2 regions of the Rhodococcus sp. NPDC057297 genome follow, and region 1 is predicted to be linked to the other one. Evidence: predicted binding sites of a transcription regulator. Region 1 holds the regulator's gene; the other holds the start of a gene.
The links. Region 1 encodes HspR, which represses chaperone genes until heat shock. Its sites were predicted from a motif close to ANNTGAGTNNNNNNNACTCANNT; they were not measured.
Positions count from the first base shown of each region.

Region 1 (9,953 bases):
TCGGTCTGACCACGTTCGGCGCCGAGGGCGACGCGTTCGACCCGGCGATCCACGAGGCCGTCTCGCACGAGGGCGACGGAAGCAATCCCGTCGTCGGAACCCTGATGCGTCCGGGTTACAAGCTCGGCGAGCGGGTTCTGCGGACAGCCATGGTCGGCGTCGTCGACGATGCTGGACAGCACTCGGATGCGCCTGCATCCGACGAGCAGTAAAAAAGAGATAGCGCGGAAGGAGGAAACGCCCGGTGAGCCAGCGGGAGTGGATCGAGAAGGACTTCTACAAGGAGCTGGGCGTTTCCTCCAGCGCATCTGCAGAAGAGATCAAGAAGGCGTACCGCAAGTTGGCGCGGGACAATCACCCCGACGCCAACCCCGGAAACGCCAAGGCCGAGGAGAAGTTCAAGGCCGTCAGTGAGGCCAATGCGGTCCTGACGGACCCGGCCAAACGCAAGGAGTACGACGAGGCCAGGCGGCTGTTCGCGTCGGGCGGCTTCGGTCGCCAGGGCGCCGGCGGATTCAATCCTGGTGCAGGCGGATTCGGCGGCGGTGGGCAAACGTTCGACGTCGGCGACATCTTCGGTCAAGGTGGCGGCGACGGCGGTATCGGCGACCTGTTCGGTGGCCTGTTCAACCGCGGCGGCACTCAGCAGCGCACCGCGAGCAGTCGTCCGCGACGCGGAAGCGACGTCGAGACCGAGACCACTCTCGGTTTCCGTGAAGCCACGCAAGGTGTGACGGTTCCGCTACGTCTGACCAGTCCGTCGTCCTGCACCACCTGCCACGGCAGCGGTGCCAAGCCCGGAACCAGTCCGCGGGTGTGCCCCAAGTGCAATGGCGCGGGCGTGATCAACCGCAACCAGGGAGCGTTCGGGTTCAGCGAGCCGTGCGACGACTGCCGCGGAACCGGTTCGATCATCGACGACCCGTGCGCCGACTGCCGCGGAACCGGCGTACAGAACCGCACCCGCACGATCACCGTGCGCGTGCCACCGGGCGTGTCCGACGGCCAGAAGATCCGTCTCGCAGGCCAAGGTGAAGCCGGACTCCGCGGAGCTCCGTCGGGTGACCTGTTCGTCACGGTGCGCGTGCGCGCGGACAAGGTGTTCGGACGAGACGGCGACAATCTGACGGTCACCGTCCCGGTCAGCTACGGCGAGTTGGTACTCGGAACCACGCTGTCGGTTCCCACGCTCGACGGCCGCGTCGGAGTGAAGGTGCCGCCGGGAACTGTCGACGGTCGGGTGCTGCGCGTCCGCGGACGCGGTGTTCCGAAGAAGACAGGAACTCCCGGTGACCTGATGGTCACGGTCAAGGTCGCGGTCCCGCAGAAGCTCGACGACCCGGCCACCGAAGCATTGCACGCTTATCTGGAAGCCGAGAAGGCCAGCGGATTCGACCCGCGGGCCGGGTGGGCAGGTGCGTAATGACTGTTCCTCCTGGCGGGGGTTCGGGCCAGGGTAATTCTGGCCATTCCGCAGGCTCCACTCCCGGTGACCCCGACGCTCAGGTCTTCGTCATCTCGGTGGCGGCCCAGCTCGCGGGAATGCACGCACAGACGCTGCGCACCTACGACCGCCTGGGTCTGGTCACCCCGCACCGGACCACCGGCGGTGGGCGTCGGTATTCGCCGCGTGACGTCGCGTTGCTCCGCGAGGTGCAGCGACTGTCGCAGGACGAAGGCGTCAACCTGGCCGGTATCAAGCGCATCATCGAGCTGACCAATCAGGTCGAGGCTCTGCAGGCTCGGGTGTCCGAGCTGGCGCAGGAACTGGCGAACGTCCACGCGAGCTACCGCCGCGACCTGGTACCGGTTCAGCGGAACGCCCTCGTCGTCTGGAAACCGCGCAACCAGCGCTGACAACCGACCCACGCTCGCCGACGCCTGTGCGTCGGCGAGCTTTTTCGTGCCCGGGCCCCGGCTGCATCGGCACTCGGCCCCGGCTGCGCGGGTTTCAGTGGGTGCGCGTGCTGCAACAGGTGCTTGGGCTGGAACCCACGCGTTCACCCCCGGTTGGTGACCGACTGAGTCGTTCGGTCACTCGGCCTTGCATCACCCGAACGGGCAACCCGACGCCCCGCGGGAGACGAAGTTGGGTCGGATGTCCATGTCGGGTGGGTCGTAGAGCCGGTGGAAGGTCGGGGTGATGCCGGACGACATGGGCGGGTTGATCCACGACCAGTCCGTCGGGCAGGTGCGTCCGGCTCGGGCTTCGCGGTCGACGTGGTCGACGAACTGCTTGGCGACGGTGTGGTGATCCACCATGTAGGCGCCGGTTTCGCGGAAACTGTGGATGACGGCTCGGTTGAGTTCGACGAGCGCGCGGTCCCGCCACAGTGTCCGTTCGGAGCTCATGTCGAGGCGTAGTTTCTTGGCGATGGTGGGGAGCATGTCGTAGCGGTCGGTGTCGCTGAAGTTGCGTGCGCCCACTTCGGTGTTGACGTACCAGCCGTTGAACGGTGCACAGGGGTAGCGGACGCCGCCGATCTCGAGGTCCATGTTGGAGACGGCGGGTACGGCGTGCCATTTGAGCCCGAGGCCCGCGAACCAGCGGTAGTTGGGGTGGACGAGGTCGACCTCGAGGACGAGGTCGCGGGGGACGTCGAACCAGCGGATCGGCTCGTCGGGCGTGGAGATCATCAGTGGCAGTACGTCGAATGCGGTGCCCTCGCCGCGCCATCCGAGCCGCTGTGCCAGGGCGGTGAGTTCGAGGTGCGCGGGGTCGCCGGTGATCGTGCCGTCGTCGGCGCGGTAGCCGGCGTAGCGGATGAGTTGGGGGCTGATGATCCGGTATTCGCGGCCGTCGGGCAGGGGCGGCGGGCCGACGGTGACGATGGATTGCAGTGCGCCGCCGTTGGTCGCGACGCGGAGGTGTTCGAAGCAGGCGTCGGCGATGTCCTGTGCCGTGGTGGCGTGTCGTGCGTCGATCAGCTTGAGAGTCCGCCAGTGTTTGCGTCCGACGCACCGCGCGTGGTTTCGCCACGCCAGTTTGGCGCCGATGAGGATCTCCTCGGCGGATTGAACGTAGGTGCCCGTGGCACGGAGCTCGGCGAGCGCCTGCGTTGCCCGAGCGGCGGGTAGGTGCTGCAGTTCCGGTTGATCGAAGAACTCGCGGCACTCGGCGAGTCGCGCGCTCAGGCCCGGATCCTCGATACGTGGCCCGACTTTCCGATCGTTCGCTGGTTCCTTCACATCCGCCCCGACAGCGACAGTCACGTTTTGCCTACCCCGTTTCGATCGGCACCGCTGAATGATCTTGTTTCGACGCAACCGAATCCTAGGTCCTCGAACTGTCGGTGAAAAGGCCTGTAAATCGATGCGACTCAATCGATTTCGACCTTCGGGTCGGTTATCGGCGAAGACGGCAAGCTATTTCCCGGTTAACGCAGCCAAAGCGGGTCGGACGAATTCGCTCGGTGAGTCATGTCCGAGTCCCTGGGTTAGACTGCCTGGAAATCACGGCGGTCGAGAAACTAGTGCCGACTGCCTTGGCGCACGTCCGGGTAGACGTCGGACGCCGACTTCTACGCGGTGAGGGGGCCTTCGAGAGATGGATGCTCGGGCGATTTCGCTTGTGAGAACCACGTTCAAAGCGGTCGCGGCTGTCGACGGTGGTCCGGAGAAGCTGACGCGCTCGTTCTACGCCATTCTGTTCGCTCGCAATCCCGAGGTGCGGGACTTCTTCCCCGCGTCGATGGAGTCCCAGCGGGACAAGTTGGTGACGGCGATCGCCTATGCCATAGACCAGCTCGAAGATCTCGATCGTCTGCTGCCGTTCCTGGCGCAGCTCGGCCGCGATCACCGCAAGTACGGGATCGTCGATGCGCACTACGCGGCCGTCGGAGATGCACTGATCACGGCCTTGGAGCAGTTCGCCGGCAACGAGATCTGGACCGACGAGGTCGACGCCGCCTGGCGCGAGGTCATCGCGGTGATGGCGGGCACGATGATGGAAGCCGCGGAGGCCGACGACGGACCGCCGGTATGGCAGGGCACCGTCGTCGAACATCTGCGTGTTCTCGACGACGTGTCGATCGTGCGGCTCATGCTCGACGAACCGCTGGATTACAGCGCCGGACAGTACGTCAGCGTGTCGATTCCGAGTCGTCCGCGCATGTGGCGATATCTATCGCCTGCAATTCCCGCGAACGCGGCGGGCGAGATCGAATTCCACATCCGGCGCGTCACCGGCGGGTGGGTCAGTCCGGCACTCGTAGGAAGCACCTCGGTCGGGGACCGATGGACCATCGGCGCGCCCCTCGGCAGCATGACGCGGCACAGCGCGCCCGGTCGTGACCGTCTCCTCATCGCATCGGGCACGGGAATTGCGCCGCTGCGCGCGCAGCTCATGGAGATGGCCACCAAGGCCGACAACCCGTCCGTCCACGTCTTCTACAGCGGCCGCTACCCGTGCGACCTCTACGATCTGCAGACTCTGCAGCAGATCGCGGCGATCAATCCGTGGCTGTCCGTCGTCGGGATCGTCGAGGAAGAGACAGATCCGTGGTGGTACGACGGCCCGCAGTACCGGGACCATCTCGGTGGCTCGTCGCCGATCGTCGGGCAGGTCGGGAAGGTCGTCGCGGAGTTCGGATCATGGGACGGGCGCGACATTCAGATCGTCGGCTCGCCTTCGATGATCAACACCACCAAATTCCGCCTGCAGGGCGCAGGAGTCGACCTCTCCCTCGTCCGCCACGACCCTTGGTGACCGGTCCTTGTTGCAGCCTCGACTGGGTCATTCCGCAGGCTCCACTCCCGCCCCTCGCCGCATAGTCTGGACACATGCAGACGTGGAAAGCCGAGGTGGTGCAGTACCACCGGTTGCGCAACGACCTGGCCGTGGTTCGACTCGAAGGTGAGGCAATACCTTTCGAGGCAGGTCAGTCGCTCGATGTCACCGTTCCGCAGAATGCGCGGCTGAGTCGCCGGTACTCGTCGGCGCTGCCGCCGTCGCTCGACGGAAAGTTGGAATTCCACGTCCGGGCCGTCCCGGCAGGGTGGGTCAGCGGCTCGATCGTCAACGAGACGAGGCCGGGTGACGTGTGGACGCTCCGCGATCCCGCGGGCAGTCTGAAGGTCGACCACTCCGGGCGCGACGTCGTGATGATCGCAGGCGGCACCGGGCTCGCACCGCTGCGTGCGCTTGTTCTGCATCTGTCCCGGCGGGAAACACCGCCGAACGTGACGCTGTACGTCGGTGGGCGTTCACCACGCGACCTCTATGCGGCCGACCTACTGTGGATATTGGCGTCCGAACTGCCGTGGCTTACCGTCGTTCCCGTCGTGGATCAGTTGACGGATCCGTGGGCTCCCGACCGCTGGCACGATGCCATCGGAGCCGAGATTGTCGGTGTCGCAGAGATGTTCGGCCCCGAGCACTGCTGGGAGGGCAGTCTGGCCGATGTCATGAGTGTGCAGCAGCCGTTCCTCGACTCCCAGGTGCTTGTCTGCGGTTCACCGGGGATGGAAGCGGCCACGATCGCGGCGTTGATCGACAACGGGACCCCGGAGAGCGCCATCGTGCGGTGACGCCGGACGTCAGGCGACGTGTGTCGCGGTGTTCGTGCCGACCGGTAACACCCGCGACGGCGCGGGAGAGAACAATTGCCGTACGGAGTACCGTCCCTTGGCCGGGTCGTACGGCCGGTACACGGCGAAGACGAGAATGTGCCACCACCAGTGCAACCGGAGTGCCTTGCGACGCTCGGGAGTCATGACGCCGTGCCGCTCGAACGTCTTGATGCCGCACTCGATGTATTCACCGAATTTCGACGGCGGAGTGAGGGCACGGCGGGGAGATACGTCGACGTTCATGTCGGACAGCTGAGCCAGCTTGACGTCGACGGAGGTCAGGCACAGGGCCAGGTCGAGATCCTCGTGAAGTTCCGCGTCGGTGCTGACCAATGGCTCGACGCGGTGCCACGCGGACTTGCGGATCGCCATGTTGGCGCCGTGCAGGTTGGTGATCAGTCGACCGCCTCCGATCGCGCCCTTTCTGAGGTGACGACCGAACCACCACGCTTTGAGGCCACGGACCGGCGAGTCGTACGGCTGATTCAGCCCGGTGACACCGCCGACGTGCGCTCCGTCCGTGGAGAGGTAGTCGAGAACGGCCCTGGCCCACCCTGGTGTGACGCGGGTGTCGGCGTCGACGCGGCCCAGGACGTCACCGCGGGCAGCGCGAAACCCGGCGTTGCGTGCGTGCGCGACGCCTGCTGCGCGCTCGGGCAGGAGCCTGATCTTGGGGTGGGCGTCGGCGTAGGCCTCGACGACAGCGGCGGTGCGGTCGGTGGAGTTGTTGTCCACGACGATGATCTCGTGGATGTCGTCGCCCTGCGCGACCAATGCGTCGAGGCAGGGGCCGATGTAGGCCTCTTCGTTGTGGGCCGGGATCACGACCGACAAGGTTTCGGCGGGGAGCGTGGGAGTCGACACACTGGGAGATTATCGGTGACGAGGTGTGGAGTCGAATCGAAAAGTATTGTGTATCAAAGTATTCGGGTGAATTCGCTGATACATGGGTGTTTTGTCGAGATCGGGTCCGTTTTGTCCGCCGAGGGCAGTCGACCGGTCGGATCGACGGGATTGGACGGGGTGAAGTCATGCTCGATGACACGCTCATCGGCCAGGCAGCTAGGCTGGGCCGGACGTCGATCCGACAGCATGTGACTACCAGAGGAGATGAGCAGTGGCTTCCGAGATCGCAGTGGGCGACCTGGTTCAGGCGACCGGGCACGCCGGACCGTGGAAGGTGCTGGAAATCCGTCAGGGTCTGGCGCTTCTCGAGCATCATGCCGGTCATCGACTGTCGGTCCGCACGACCACGCTGTCCGTGGTTCGCAAAGCGTCACCCTCGGAGGCTGCGAAGCCCGTCGTGGACGAGCCGGACTCGCCGACCCTCTTCGACTGAAGGTCGGCGAAACAAGAGAGACGCGTCCCCGACGGCCGCGTCCTCGTGGCTTACCCGCTCAGGTCACTGGCGGGAAGTGGGTCGTTCTACAGTCCGCCGAGCAGCAGGTGAAGAGTATCTCCGACGACTGCGATCAGGCCGGCTACGAGTCCCATGTGATTCCTCTTTTCTGTGATTCGCCTTGCGGCGCTGCTCTTTTGAGCTGACAAGAATCTATGGGCGGCGTATTGCCCACGAGTTAACTGCGAGTAATGGCCTCGGCGGATGCGCGAAACATTACCTTTGCTCATCAATATGGCGGATTGAACGAGGGGCGTGATGAATGCGTCATCGGCCACGTGACTTGTACATGCGCCGCTGGAGCTTGGCGAGCTGTTTGGCCTCGGCGAGTCTCTGCTCGTTGGCACGTGCATCGTGTCTCGTTGTGGCCCAGTGATTCTCGCGTTGCAGGCGGTGGTAGTTGGCGATCCGCCGGGGGTCGATACCCTCCTGTACTGCGCAGCCGGGTTCGCTGCGATGGGTGCAATCGCGAAATCTGCATCGCGCCGACGCGTCCTCGATGTCCGAGAAAGTCTGCTGCAGGCCCACTTCCGACGCGACGAGGCCGACGGAGCGAAGTCCGGGAGTGTCGATCACCGTCATTCCGGCGGTGGGAAGCGGAACGAGTTCGCGCCGAACCGTCACGTGACGCCCTTTGCCGTCTGCTTCGCGCACGTCACCAGTGCTCAGGACCTCCTGTCCGACGAGCGTGTTCGCCAGAGTCGACTTCCCCGATCCGGACGGTCCGATCAGTGCGATGGTTCCGGCGAGATGCTCGGTGAGGCAGGGTATTCCGTCCCCGCTACGAGAGCTGATCGCGAGTACGGTCACGCCGGGTGACGACGCCTTCAGGTCGGTGACTCGGCCGGAATCGCCTGCGTCGCACTTGGTGAGTACGACGAGTGGTGTTGCGCCGCTGTCCCATGCGAGGGCGACGTATCGTTCGACGCGGCCGAGATCGAGTTCGGTGTCGGCGGCGACGGTCACGACGACGGTGTCGACGTTGGCGGCGAGGGTCTGAGTGTGGGACGTCGTGCCTGCCGATGCGCGGACGATGGCTGTGCGGCGGGGTAGGACTGTCGTGAGTACGGCCCCGCCCGTCGGCTGGGTGTCGATGCGTACCCAGTCGCCGGTGCACACGTCGAGGTGTCCGATGTGGGCGCGCAGCGTTCCGTGTTCGGTGGCGATGTCGCTGGACCCGCGGTAGACCGCGGTGACGCGCCCGGGTTCTCCGGGTGAGCTGTTCTCGTGGAATCGCTGGTGCCAGTAGGTGTCGAAACCCAAGTGGGACAGTGTGGTCGGTGAGGACACGGGTGAGCCTTTCGAAGGGCCGACCCGGTGCCCGGGTCAGCCGATGATGGGGGAGAAGGAGGCCGTGGGCACGGCCGTACGCCGGATGACCATGGTTTCTCCTCCTCTCGTCTCGCCTCGACTGCTCGGGTGGATGGAAAGTATCAGGGCAGCACTGGGCTACGCCATCGATTAAACGGCGCTCACTGCGAAGACGGGTCGGCCAGCACGCGAGCGACGAACGCGACGGCGAGATCGAGGAGGACGCGTGCCTCCGGTAGGGCGCCCGCCAGCACCGGGAAGGCATGAACCTGGCCCTTCCACACATGCGTCTCGACGGTTCTGCCTGCTGCTGCGAGCGAGGCCGTCATCGCTTCGACGTCGGGCCGCATCAGCTCGTACTGCGCGGTGGACAGGAACACCGGCGGAAAGATCGCCGGGTCGACGTCGATCGGGGACGGTGAACCGGCGATGGCGTCGGGCCCGTTCAGCCACCGATCCTCCAAGGCGATGACCTGCTTCATCGGAAGGTAGGCGTCCTTCTTCATGAACTCTTTCGGATGGCTCTTCAGGTCGAGGTTCAGCAACGGGGAGAACCCGACAACCGCCGCGGGCGGGGTGAGACCGTCGAGGACTGCCAGTTCGGCGACTTTCATCGCCAGGTATCCACCCGCCGAGTCACCGGCGACGATGATCTTGCTGGGATCGGCGACGGTCTCCAGCGCGGCGCGGTAGGACGCCATGGCGTCGGCGATCGATGTCCCGATGCCGCCGTAGGGGATCTGCCGGTACTCGACGGAGTAGACCGGGACCCCTGCACGAGCCGCCAGCGTCGCGCACGCACTTCGGTGGGTGGCGAGACCGCAGAACACGAATCCGCCGCCGTGGAAGTAGAGCACCGACGCGCCGTCGAGCGATCCGGTCGCGGTCTTGGGGTGCGTCGTCTTCTCGCACGGGACGCCGCCCAACCGGACCTGTTCGATGGTCACACGCTTGGGCTTCGGCAACCTGTCGACGGCCCGGTCGAGCTGACCGATGGCCTTGATCCCACCGTCGGTCAGCGGCCACAGCGAGAACGTCGGCTTCAACGTCAGGCGCATCGCGCAGGACAGAACGCGGGCTTGGCGGCTGATGTCGTCGTGCCAGGTGAGCGTATGGGTCATGGATACGCACGCTAGCACCGGTTGGAACGTGTTCTCATCGCTTCAGCCATGAATCGAGGTCAGGCGTGCTCCACCTGCTCGAAGCAAACAGAAACGTGTTCTACTGCGACCGGGTGGGGAGTGTGCCCTCCTGCTGCGGGTTCGACAGAGCGTTGAGGAAGGCCCGCGCCCAGCGGTCGACGTCGTGGGCGAGGACCTGGCGCCGCATCGCCCGCATGTGGCGTCGACCTTCTTCCGCCGGCTGTTCCAGCGCGGAGACGATGGCGTCCTTGACGCTGTCGAGATCGTGCGGGTTGCACAGGTACGCCTGACGCAGTTCGGCTGCGGCACCGGTGAATTCGCTGAGAACCAGGGCGCCACCCAGGTCGCTGCGGCTGGCGACGTACTCCTTGGCGACGAGGTTCATGCCGTCGCGCAGCGGGGTGACGAGCATGACGTCCGCGGCCACGAAGTACGCGATGAGATCGTCGCGGGGGATCGGACGGTGCAGGTAGTGCAGTACCGGGTGGCCGACCTGGCCGTATTCGCCGTTGATACGGCCGACCTGCTGT
Region 1 is NZ_JBHUZE010000001.1:1,086,433-1,096,385, forward strand. Features, by position in the region: gene grpE (nucleotide exchange factor GrpE) at 1-212, shown strand, start outside; gene dnaJ (molecular chaperone DnaJ) at 245-1,423, shown strand; gene ACFULT_RS05025 (heat shock protein transcriptional repressor HspR) at 1,423-1,857, shown strand; gene ACFULT_RS05030 (nitric oxide synthase oxygenase) at 2,050-3,189, opposite strand; gene ACFULT_RS05035 (globin domain-containing protein) at 3,548-4,708, shown strand; gene ACFULT_RS05040 (FAD-binding oxidoreductase) at 4,783-5,529, shown strand; gene ACFULT_RS05045 (glycosyltransferase family 2 protein) at 5,539-6,435, opposite strand; gene ACFULT_RS05050 (hypothetical protein) at 6,689-6,910, shown strand; gene rsgA (ribosome small subunit-dependent GTPase A) at 7,238-8,233, opposite strand; gene ACFULT_RS05060 (hypothetical protein) at 8,220-8,435, shown strand; gene ACFULT_RS05065 (alpha/beta hydrolase) at 8,443-9,402, opposite strand; gene ACFULT_RS05070 (trehalose-6-phosphate synthase) at 9,503-9,953, opposite strand, start outside.

Region 2 (9,953 bases), on a different contig from region 1:
GCCCGGCACACTGATGACTTTGCCCTTGCCCAGATCACGCATGGACTCACGCACGACCTGTTCCACGTTCAGCCACATGAACTTCGGGATGCTGGACATCTCGATGCCCGCGCGTTGATGGAATTCGGTCCGCACGAACCCGGGGCACAGTGCCTGCACCTGGACGCCTGTACCGGCGAGACCACCGGACAGCCCTTCGGAGAACGAGATGACGTACGCCTTGGACGCCGAATACGTCGACCCTCGGCCGGACAGGATGCCCGCGACGCTCGCCACGTTGACCACGGTGCCTTTCGCGGCAGCAACCATCGACGGCAGCGCTGCGCGGGTCAACTGCATCACCGCGGTGACGTTGACGTCGAGCTGCGCCTGCAGCAGCTCGGGTTCCGCTGTCCAGAACTCACCCGAAGTTCCGAAACCTGCGTTGTTGACGAGAAATTCGACGCCTCGGCTCAGCCGCTCGGCGACGATGTCCCGTCCCGCCTGGGTGGCCAGATCCGCCGGGATGATCTCCGAATCGGCTCCGAAGCGGACGCGCAGGTCGTCCGCGAGCGAACGCAGCCCCACCTCGTTTCTGGCAACGAGCACGAGGTCGTAGCCGCGAGCAGCGAGGTGAGTGGCGAATCCTGCGCCGAGGCCGGACGTCGGTCCGGTGACGAGGGCAACCGGGCGCACGGTGAGGGGGGACGCTGGTTCGATCGGTTCGGCGGTCATGAAACTGAAGGCTACGGTGCGATCGACGTGTTGTGGAGTCCCACACCGCCGAATGTCCGGTCCTGCGGATCAGTCCTGGCGGCGGCGGTCCGAGTCGCGGGTGATGGGCGTCGGTCGGCTCGGTGGCCGGGGTCCCGACGGTTGGATCACGGGACCGGAACGCAGCGGCGGCCTCGGCTCGGGACGCCGCACCTCGGGGCGCGCTTGCCGGGGTTCTGGATTCTGGCGGGGTTCTGGGCTCTGGCGGGGTTCTGGGCTCTGGCGGCCGACTGTGGTTTCGGGTCGATTGCGCTGCGGAGGGCTAATTCGAGCGGGACCGGATGGACGTCGGTTGTTGACCGGCGGGAGTACATGCAGCATCCCGGACAGTCGTGCCACGGCGTCGATGGCGGCATCCCAGTCGCGTCCGGTGCTGCCGAGCGGCAACGATCCGAGTGTCCAGTCGTTCTCGCTCCACAGCAGGTTCAGGCCGGCCGGAACGGATTCGGTGAACGCAGCCATGCGTTGATCGCACACGCGCCGCGCCACTTCGACGTTCGTCGCGAACACGACACGGGGGCCGATCGATCCGAGCAGCTCCATGTCCGAGTCGCGAGGGGGCGGCGTCGACTTCAATCGAAGGTCGATGTCCACGTCGGATCCGACGGGTCGTTGAACTGCAACGATCGTCGACGTCTCCTCGACGTCGAACAGTACGAACTTCTCGCCGCGTCGGACTCCGCTCACGAGGTCCACCGCAGTGGTCTGCTCGGGCTTGGCGAGCGCAGCACGACGGAACTGCAGCACGATGTCGTCGTCGGACGCCTCGTACGTGTATCCCTGCGCCTTGGCCCACATCTGCCGTACCCGGCCTACCTGGTCCCGGCGCGAACGGTCGATGTACAGAAGGGCGACCGCACCCAGGAGGGCGATCGCTGCAAGTCCGAACCACATAGCCGTCATCGAGGGTCAGCTTATAGCGTCCAGCGGTTCGGCCTCGTGATGGCTCACCCGCCCAGGTCGGGGGTTTCCACGATGATGTCCGCCGTGATAGCCCCGTTCTCCATGGGGCTGCCGTTGACGACCACGAGCGACCCGATCTTCAGCGAGGAGGCGTCGAAGCCGGACAGAGACAAAACCTGCGTCTGCGGGGTGACGAGGACCGTGACGGGGGCACCGTCGATGCCCTGGATCGTCAGAGTCGGGCCGTCGATGGCGGTGATGTTTCCGATCGCCGCGCCGGAGTTACCCAGAATCTCCGGTATGCCTCCCGGGACGAGTCCGCCGGGAGCCGACGGTGGCGCGAGGGGCGCCTGACTCGGCGGAAGCGTGGGGATCGGGGCCAGGCTGGTCGGTGGTCGAACCGCGACGTCTTCGGTGTCGGATCGCTGATTGGTCAACACCAGAATTCCTGCCAGCACGACGACCACCAGCGCGGCAAGGGCGACCAGCGCGAACATCCACCGACGCGGCCCCTTCGGCTCGGGCGGAGCCTGATACTCGCCGTACTCGGGCGAAGCCTGGTGTTGCCTCGGGTCGTACGCCGGAAACACCTGGGTCGGGTTGGGCTGTTGGGGCGGGTACTGCTGTTGGGGCTGGTACTGCTGTTGGGCCGGGTACTGCTGTTGGGGCGGGTACTGCTGTTGGGGCGGGTACTGCTGGGGATATCCGTACTGCTGCGTCGGCTCATCCGGGTAGGGCTGGGTATCCGGGTATGCCTGCCAGCCTTCGGTTGCGTAATCAGGTTCGGGACGGTCCGGAGGTGGATTCGCGGTGCCGTCTTCCCACGGCCTGTCGTGTGGTCGTTCCGCGGGCTCCACTCTCGCGCGCTGATCGTCCGGATGACTCATGACACCGAGGGTACGTCCGCACCTCGCGGGTGACGAACGTCCAGGCGTGCACAGAGCTCCACTATTGCGCGATATTCACAGAATCCCGCAAAATTCGCGCAATAGTGGAGCGAAATACTCGGTCTAGCCCAGTACGAGTGCGTCGCCGTCTGCCGATACGTTCACCGGCACGACGTCACCGTCGCGGACGTCTCCTGCGAGCAGCAGCTTTGCCAACTGATCGCCGATCGCCTGCTGGATCAGCCTGCGCAGCGGACGAGCGCCGTACAGCGGGTCGTAGCCCCGAGCTGCCAGCCACAGCTTCGCCGGCGACGTCACGTCGAGCGTCAGTCTGCGTGCTGCAAGGCGCTTGGCCAGGAAGCCGAGCTGGATGTCGACGATCGATTCCAGCTGATCTTCGGACAGGGCGTCGAACACCACCACGTCGTCGAGGCGGTTGACGAACTCCGGTTTGAACGCGCGCCTGACCGCATCCATGACCTGGTCCTTCGATCCCCCGGCACCGAGGTTCGACGTCAGGATCAAGATGGTGTTCCTGAAGTCGACCGTGCGTCCCTGCCCGTCGGTCAGCCTGCCTTCGTCGAGCACGGCCAACAGGATGTCGAAGACATCGGGGTGAGCCTTCTCGACCTCGTCGAACAGGATGACGCTGTACGGACGCCTGCGGACGGCTTCGGTGAGTTGACCGCCTGCCTCGTAGCCGACGTAGCCGGGAGGTGCGCCGACGAGTCGAGCTACGGCGTGCTTCTCGCTGTACTCGCTCATGTCGATGCGGACCATGGCACGCTCGTCGTCGAACAGGAAGTCCGCCAACGCTTTCGCGAGCTCGGTCTTACCGACACCGGTCGGACCGAGGAACAGGAACGAGCCAGTCGGACGGTTCGGATCGGCGACACCCGCGCGAGCGCGACGGACGGCGTCGGACACTGCTTGCACAGCGTCCTTCTGCCCGACCACGCGTTTGCCCAACTCGTCTTCCATCCGCAGCAGCTTCGCGGTTTCGCCCTCGAGCATGCGGCCGGCAGGAATACCCGTCCAGGCGGCGACGACGTCGGCGACATCGTCCGGACCGACCTCTTCCTTCAGCATGACGTCGTCCTGCGCCGGGGTTGCCTGAGTCTTCTCGGCGAGTTCCTTCTCGAGAGTCGGGATACGGCCGTACCGCAGTTCGGCTGCCTTGCCCAGATCTCCGTCGCGTTCGGCACGCTCCGATTCACCGCGCAGGTTCTCGAGCTCCTCCTTGAGGACGCGAACCGAGTCGATGGCGTTCTTTTCGTTCTGCCAGCGGGTGCTCAACTGGTTGAGCTTCTCCTGACCGTCGGCCAGTTCTGCGCGTAGTTTCTCGAGACGAGCCTTCGACGCGTCGTCGGTCTCCTTCTCGAGCGCCATCTCCTCGATTTCGAGTCGCCGGACGGCTCGTTCGACCTCGTCGATCTCGACAGGACGCGAGTCGATCTCCATGCGGAGACGCGACGCGGCCTCGTCGACCAGGTCGATTGCCTTGTCCGGCAGAAACCTCGACGTGATGTAGCGGTCGGACAGAGTGGCGGCGGAGACGAGCGCGGAGTCCGTGATGCGCACACCGTGGTGCACCTCGTAGCGCTCCTTGAGCCCACGCAGGATTCCGACAGTGTCCTCGACGGACGGTTCGCCGACGTAGACCTGCTGGAATCGACGCTCGAGCGCTGCGTCCTTCTCGATGTACTTGCGGTACTCCTCCAACGTGGTCGCACCGACGAGCCGCAGTTCGCCGCGCGCGAGCATCGGTTTGATCATGTTGCCGGCATCCATCGCGGACTCACCGGTCGCGCCTGCTCCGACGATGGTGTGGAGCTCATCGATGAAGGTGATGACCTGGCCTGCCGAGTTCTTGATGTCGTCGAGCACGGCCTTGAGCCGCTCCTCGAATTCACCGCGGTATTTCGCGCCGGCGACCATCGAGCCCAGGTCGAGCGAGACGACGGTCTTACCGCGCAGGCTCTCCGGCACGTCGCCGGCGATGATGCGTTGCGCGAGGCCTTCGACGATGGCGGTCTTGCCGACGCCGGGCTCACCGATGAGAACCGGGTTGTTCTTGGTGCGGCGAGACAGGACCTGGACGACTCGACGAATTTCGGTGTCGCGGCCGATGACCGGGTCGAGCTGACCTTCGCGGGCACGGGCGGTCAGGTCGGTGCTGTACTTCTCGAGCGCCTGGTAGGTGCTCTCGGGATCGGCACTGGTGACGCGCGCGCTGCCGCGGACCGTCTGGAAGGCGTCGCGCAGCTCGTTCGGTCCGGCGCCGTGGCCGGTCAGGAGCTTGGCGACATCACTGTCACCGGTCGCGAGTCCGACCATGAGGTGCTCGGTGGAGACGTACTCGTCGTCGAGTTCGGTAGCGAGGTTCTGCGCAGCCGTGATGGCCGCCAGCGCTTCGCGGCCCAGTTGCGGAGTCGTGGTGGATCCGGTTGCCGACGGGAGTCGATCGACCAGGGTGCGAGCTTCACCGCGCACTGTCGCAGGATCGACGCCGACAGCCTTCAACAGGGGGGAGGCGATGCCGTCGGTCTGATCGAGCAACGCCACCAACAAATGCGCCGGACGGATGTCCGGGTTTCCAGCCGCGGATGCGGCCTGCAGAGCGGCACTGAGTGCGGCCTGCGTCTTCGTGGTGGGGGTGAAACTGTCCACCGGTCACCTGCTTTCTACTGGGAGAAAAAATTGATGTCGGTGGGTACAACGTATCAAAACTTGAGTCTGTTCCGCTCAAGTCTGATTTTCTCAGATTTCTTCTGTGGCCAGCGGTAGGTAATCGGGATACCCTCGGGCGGTCTACTTTGGAACCGTCTAGCTGCGGCGGAGGTTGATCTATGCTCGACGCTCGGGCGATCTCCCTGGTTCGCGCCGGTTTCAAGTCCGTTCTGGCCGCTGAGAACGGTCCGGCGCTTCTCGCACGGTCGTTCTATGCTCAGCTCTTCGTCGACCATCCGGAGTTCCGGGCGTTCTTCCCGGCGTCGATGGACCAGCAACGCGACCATTTCGTCCGCGCGCTGGCCTACATCTTCGACAATCTCGACAGGAACGAGCGCGTCGAGTCGTTCCTTCAGCAGCTGGGCCGAGACCACCGCAAGCACGGCGTCGACGGCACCCACTTCCGCGCTGGCGCCTCGGCCCTGATCTCGGCGTTCCGCAATTTCGTCGGCAACGAGGTGTGGACGGACGAAGTCGAGGACGCCTGGCATCGGACGCTTGCGCTCGTCACCGACAACATGGCCGTCGCCGCCGACTCCGACGAATTGCCGCCGTACTGGGGCGCCACGATCGTCGAACATCAACGCGTGCTCGACGATCTCGCGATCGTTCGCCTCCAACTCGACGAGGGCATCCACTATTACCCGGGGCAGTACGTGAGCGTGCAGATTCCGCAACGCCCCAAACTCTGGCGCTACCTGTCGCCGGCGATTCCGTGCAATCCACAGGGGGAGATCGAGTTTCACGTTCGTCGAGTGTCCGGCGGCTGGGTGTCTCCCGCCATGGTGACCGAGTCGGTCGTCGGAGATCGGTGGGCAGTCAGCCCTCCCCTGGGCGGGTTGCAGATAGACCGTGGCATCGACGAAGACGTCCTGATGATCGCGGGCGGCACCGGCCTGGCGCCGCTGCGCGCACAGGTGATGGACATGGCGCGCCGTAGCCGCAACCCGCGGGTCCACCTGTTCGTCAGCGGTACGTATCCCAGGGATCTGTACGACGCCGAGACCTTGTGGCAACTGTCGCTGTCCAACCCGTGGCTGACGGTGGTTCCGGTGACCGAGGAGGACGAGAATCCGTGGTGGCATTCCGGGCCGACGCCGGAGCTGCCGTGGGGCATGCATCATCGACTGCACGGACCCATCGGAAAAGTCGTGACACAGTTCGGCTCGTGGGCGGACCGGCAGATTCAGATCTGCGGTTCGCCGTCGATGGTGCGGACCACGCTGTACGCGCTGCGCAAGGTCGGCACTCCGATGGAGCACGTGCAGCACGATCCGCTGTGAGCAGTTAACGCTCGGCAAACTGCCTGCGCCCCCTTCCGTGCCCCGTCGATCGTTCGAATGACGTCGTCGACGGCAAGGCCGCGCTGGGCTCCCCTTTTTCCTGGTGCCCGATCCGAAAGCAACACGTTCTACCGTTCGTCGCGCCGAAACCGCCAGTCGGCCCAGAATGTGGTTACCTACTCGTTATCGTTCGCGGGCCGCAATGAGGACGGCCCGGTCATACCGAGAAGGGTGAGAGTAGATCCCGATGCCTGCAGACTTCGCGGCACGGTTGAACAGTCTGTTCAACACGGTGCATCCACCTGGCCGTAAGCCCCACACCAATGCAGAAGTCGCCGATGCGCTCGCCGAGCACGGCCACCAGATTTCCAAGCCCTACATTTCCCAACTGCGGTCCGGTCAGCGGACGAATCCGTCGAACGACACCGTTGCTGCTCTCGCCCGGTTCTTCAAGGTGAAGCCGGACTACTTCTTCAACGACATCTACGCGCGCAAGATCGATCACGACCTCGAGTTGGTGACTCAGCTCGAAGGTTACGGCCTCAAGCGTCTGTCGGCGCGTGCGTTCGACCTGTCCGAGGAGTCCCAGAATCTACTGAGTTCGATGGCCGAGAAACTGCGCGCGAGTGAGGGGCTTCCGGAGATTCCTCCGGACAGCACGCGCTGACTCGACTGATAACCGGGTAGTAACTGCAGCCAGACGATCAGGGGGATGACGCGCGGTGATCTTGATTCTCTTCGCGGGTGGAATAGCTCTCGCGGTCTCGATTCTGCTCACCCCGATGCTGATCCGCCAGTTCTCGAAGCAGGGCTTCGGCCAGGAGATTCGCCTGGAAGGACCGGCGAGTCATCAGTCGAAGCGCGGAACGCCGACGATGGGCGGCGTCGCGATCCTCGTCGCACTGTGGGTCGGATACGGCGGTGCGCACGTGGTCGGCATCGCATACGACGGTGGCGGCCCGTCGGCGTCGGCCTTGCTCGTGCTGGGTCTGACGACGGCCCTCGGCATCGTCGGATTCGTCGACGACTACACGAGCCTGCGAAACAAGCGGAACCTCGGATTGACCGCGCGAGCCAAGTACGTCGGTCAGATCGGTGCTGCGGTCGTGTTCGCGCTTCTCGTTCTTCGCTTTCCGGACAGCAATGCGGTGACACCCGGCAGCCGAAACCTGTCCTACGTGCGCGACTTCGCCATCGTGTACATGCCGACGCTGTTGTTCGTCGGCTTCATCTGCGTCCTGGTCGTGGCCTGGTCGAATGCAGTGAATCTGACCGACGGACTCGACGGCTTGGCCGCGGGATCGATGGCGCTGGCGCTGGGCGCCTACACCGTGATCACGTTCTGGCAGTACCGGCAGTCCTGCAGCACCGACCCGCGCGTCGGGTGTTACGACGTGCGGGATCCTCTCGACCTCGCGATCGTCTGTGCCGCCGCTGCCGGTGCATGCATCGGCTTCCTGTGGTGGAACGCCGCGCCCGCGAAGATCTTCATGGGTGACACGGGATCGCTCGCCCTCGGCGGTCTGCTCGCGGGCCTGTCCGTGGTCACCAAGACGGAACTGCTCGCCGTTGCGATCGGCGCATTGTTCGTCGTCGAGGCCGCGTCGGTCGTCATCCAGGTCGCGACCTTCCGTACCAACGGTGTTCGCGTCTTCCGCATGGCACCGATCCATCATCACTTCGAGCTCGCGAGTTGGCCGGAGACCACCGTCATCATCCGGCTGTGGTTGATGGCAGCCATCGCCTCGGCACTCGGTATGGGGCTGTTCTACAGCGAGTACCTGTCGGCGGTCGGCTGATATCGATCAGCCTGCGGCTTTCGCCGCAATCCGCGCCTGAACTTCCGGGCGACGCAGCGGCGGAACAGTCGGTGGCGGCTGGCGACGCTCGGGAAGCGCGTCGAGCAGTCGATGAGTCGTCGCGGTGACCTCGGCAACTGCGATCTCGAATGCATCGCGGGTGGCGTCGGACGTCTTCTGAACGCCACTGATCTTACGGACGTACTGCCGGGCCGCAGCCTCGATCTCCTCGTCCGTCGCGTGCGGTTCAAGCCCGCGCAGGGTGGTGATGTTTCGGCACATACCAGCCACGATAGACTTTTCTGCCGGTCTTCACGTCCTGAGCAGCCCGTCGAGTGCACGCAGGCACAGCTGCTTGACCTCGTCCTCGCTGATGGACCGGCGATCGAGCCAGTCCATGCAGACCGCACGCACGAACGACACCCAGCCACGCAGCGCCGTACGGGTGATCTCGTCCTCGCGAATCTCGGCGGGCAGCGCGGCCAGAATCCGCTGCTGCTGCACTTCCAGTTCGTCGCTGAGGATGGCCTGGATTTCCGCGTCGCCCAGCATGGCACCGCGGTTGATGGCCCGGACGCCGTGTTCGTGTTCGACGGTGTAGCGAATGTAGGCGTCGAGGCCGGCCGCAACCTGATCCGCCACCGGCAGTGATGTATCCGGTGCGGTCGTGTCGAGAATGCGCGCGGACTCGACCCTCATGATCTCCGCGAAGAAATCTCGCTTGGACGCGAAGTAGTGGTACATCAGGCCACGTGACACCCCCGCCAGGTCGGCGACCTCCTCTATCCAGACCTCGTCGTAGGGCCTGTCGGCGAACAGCTTCGACCCGATGTCGAGTAGTTGCGCGCGCCGCAGGTCAGGAGAGAGTCGTTTTCGAACGCCGTTCATCATCCGCGATGCTACTTGACACGGATTCAGTAGTGAGTACGTTCGTTGTTGTATCCGAGTTCAGTAACGAGCGGAGAGGTCACCCATGGTCGTCGACGTCGGAGTACGCAGCCCGGCTCTCCCCCATCCGCCCCGGCGTCTGCCCATCCTGGGCGACGTCGTCGGCGCCCACGCGTCGACGCCGGTTCAGGACTCGATGGCACTCGCCGCTCGGCTCGGCCCGATTTTCGAGCGGGTCGTCCTCGGTCGCCGCTACGTGCTCGTCTCCGGCGCCGACCTCGCCGGGGAACTGTGCGACGAGTCCAGATTCGTCAAGCACGTCTCCCCCGCGATCGAAGGCCTCAGATCCGTCGGCGGTGACGGACTGTTCACTGCCTACTCTCACGAACCGAACTGGCAGAAGGCACACGACCTCCTGCGCCCCGCGTTCGCTCAGAGCGCCATGCGCGGATACCACGACATCATGCTCACCGTCGCGTCCGAGCTTGCGGCACACTGGCGTTCGCAGACCTCCGTGGACGTCTCCTCGGACATGACGAAGCTGACGCTCGACACCATCGGACGCACCGGGTTCAGCTACGGTTTCGATTCCTTCAGCCGAAGCAAACCCCACCCCTTCGTCGACGCGATGGTCGGAGTGCTCTCGCACAATCAGCGTCGCGAGATCGTTCCCATCCCCTGGTTGGCGAACCTCGTCTTCAAGAAAGCCG
Region 2 is NZ_JBHUZE010000003.1:401,017-410,969, reverse strand. Features, by position in the region: gene ACFULT_RS11895 (SDR family oxidoreductase) at 1-714, opposite strand, end outside; gene ACFULT_RS11890 (hypothetical protein) at 784-1,647, opposite strand; gene ACFULT_RS11885 (DUF5666 domain-containing protein) at 1,701-2,543, opposite strand; gene clpB (ATP-dependent chaperone ClpB) at 2,667-5,213, opposite strand; gene ACFULT_RS11875 (FAD-binding oxidoreductase) at 5,393-6,556, shown strand; gene ACFULT_RS11870 (helix-turn-helix domain-containing protein) at 6,804-7,223, shown strand; gene mraY (phospho-N-acetylmuramoyl-pentapeptide-transferase) at 7,279-8,355, shown strand; gene ACFULT_RS11860 (DUF2277 domain-containing protein) at 8,362-8,637, opposite strand; gene ACFULT_RS11855 (TetR/AcrR family transcriptional regulator) at 8,668-9,243, opposite strand; gene ACFULT_RS11850 (cytochrome P450) at 9,329-9,953, shown strand, end outside.
Region 2: clpB (ATP-dependent chaperone ClpB) is a predicted target of HspR. The motif match lies at 5,272-5,294, and genes of this name have one in related genera.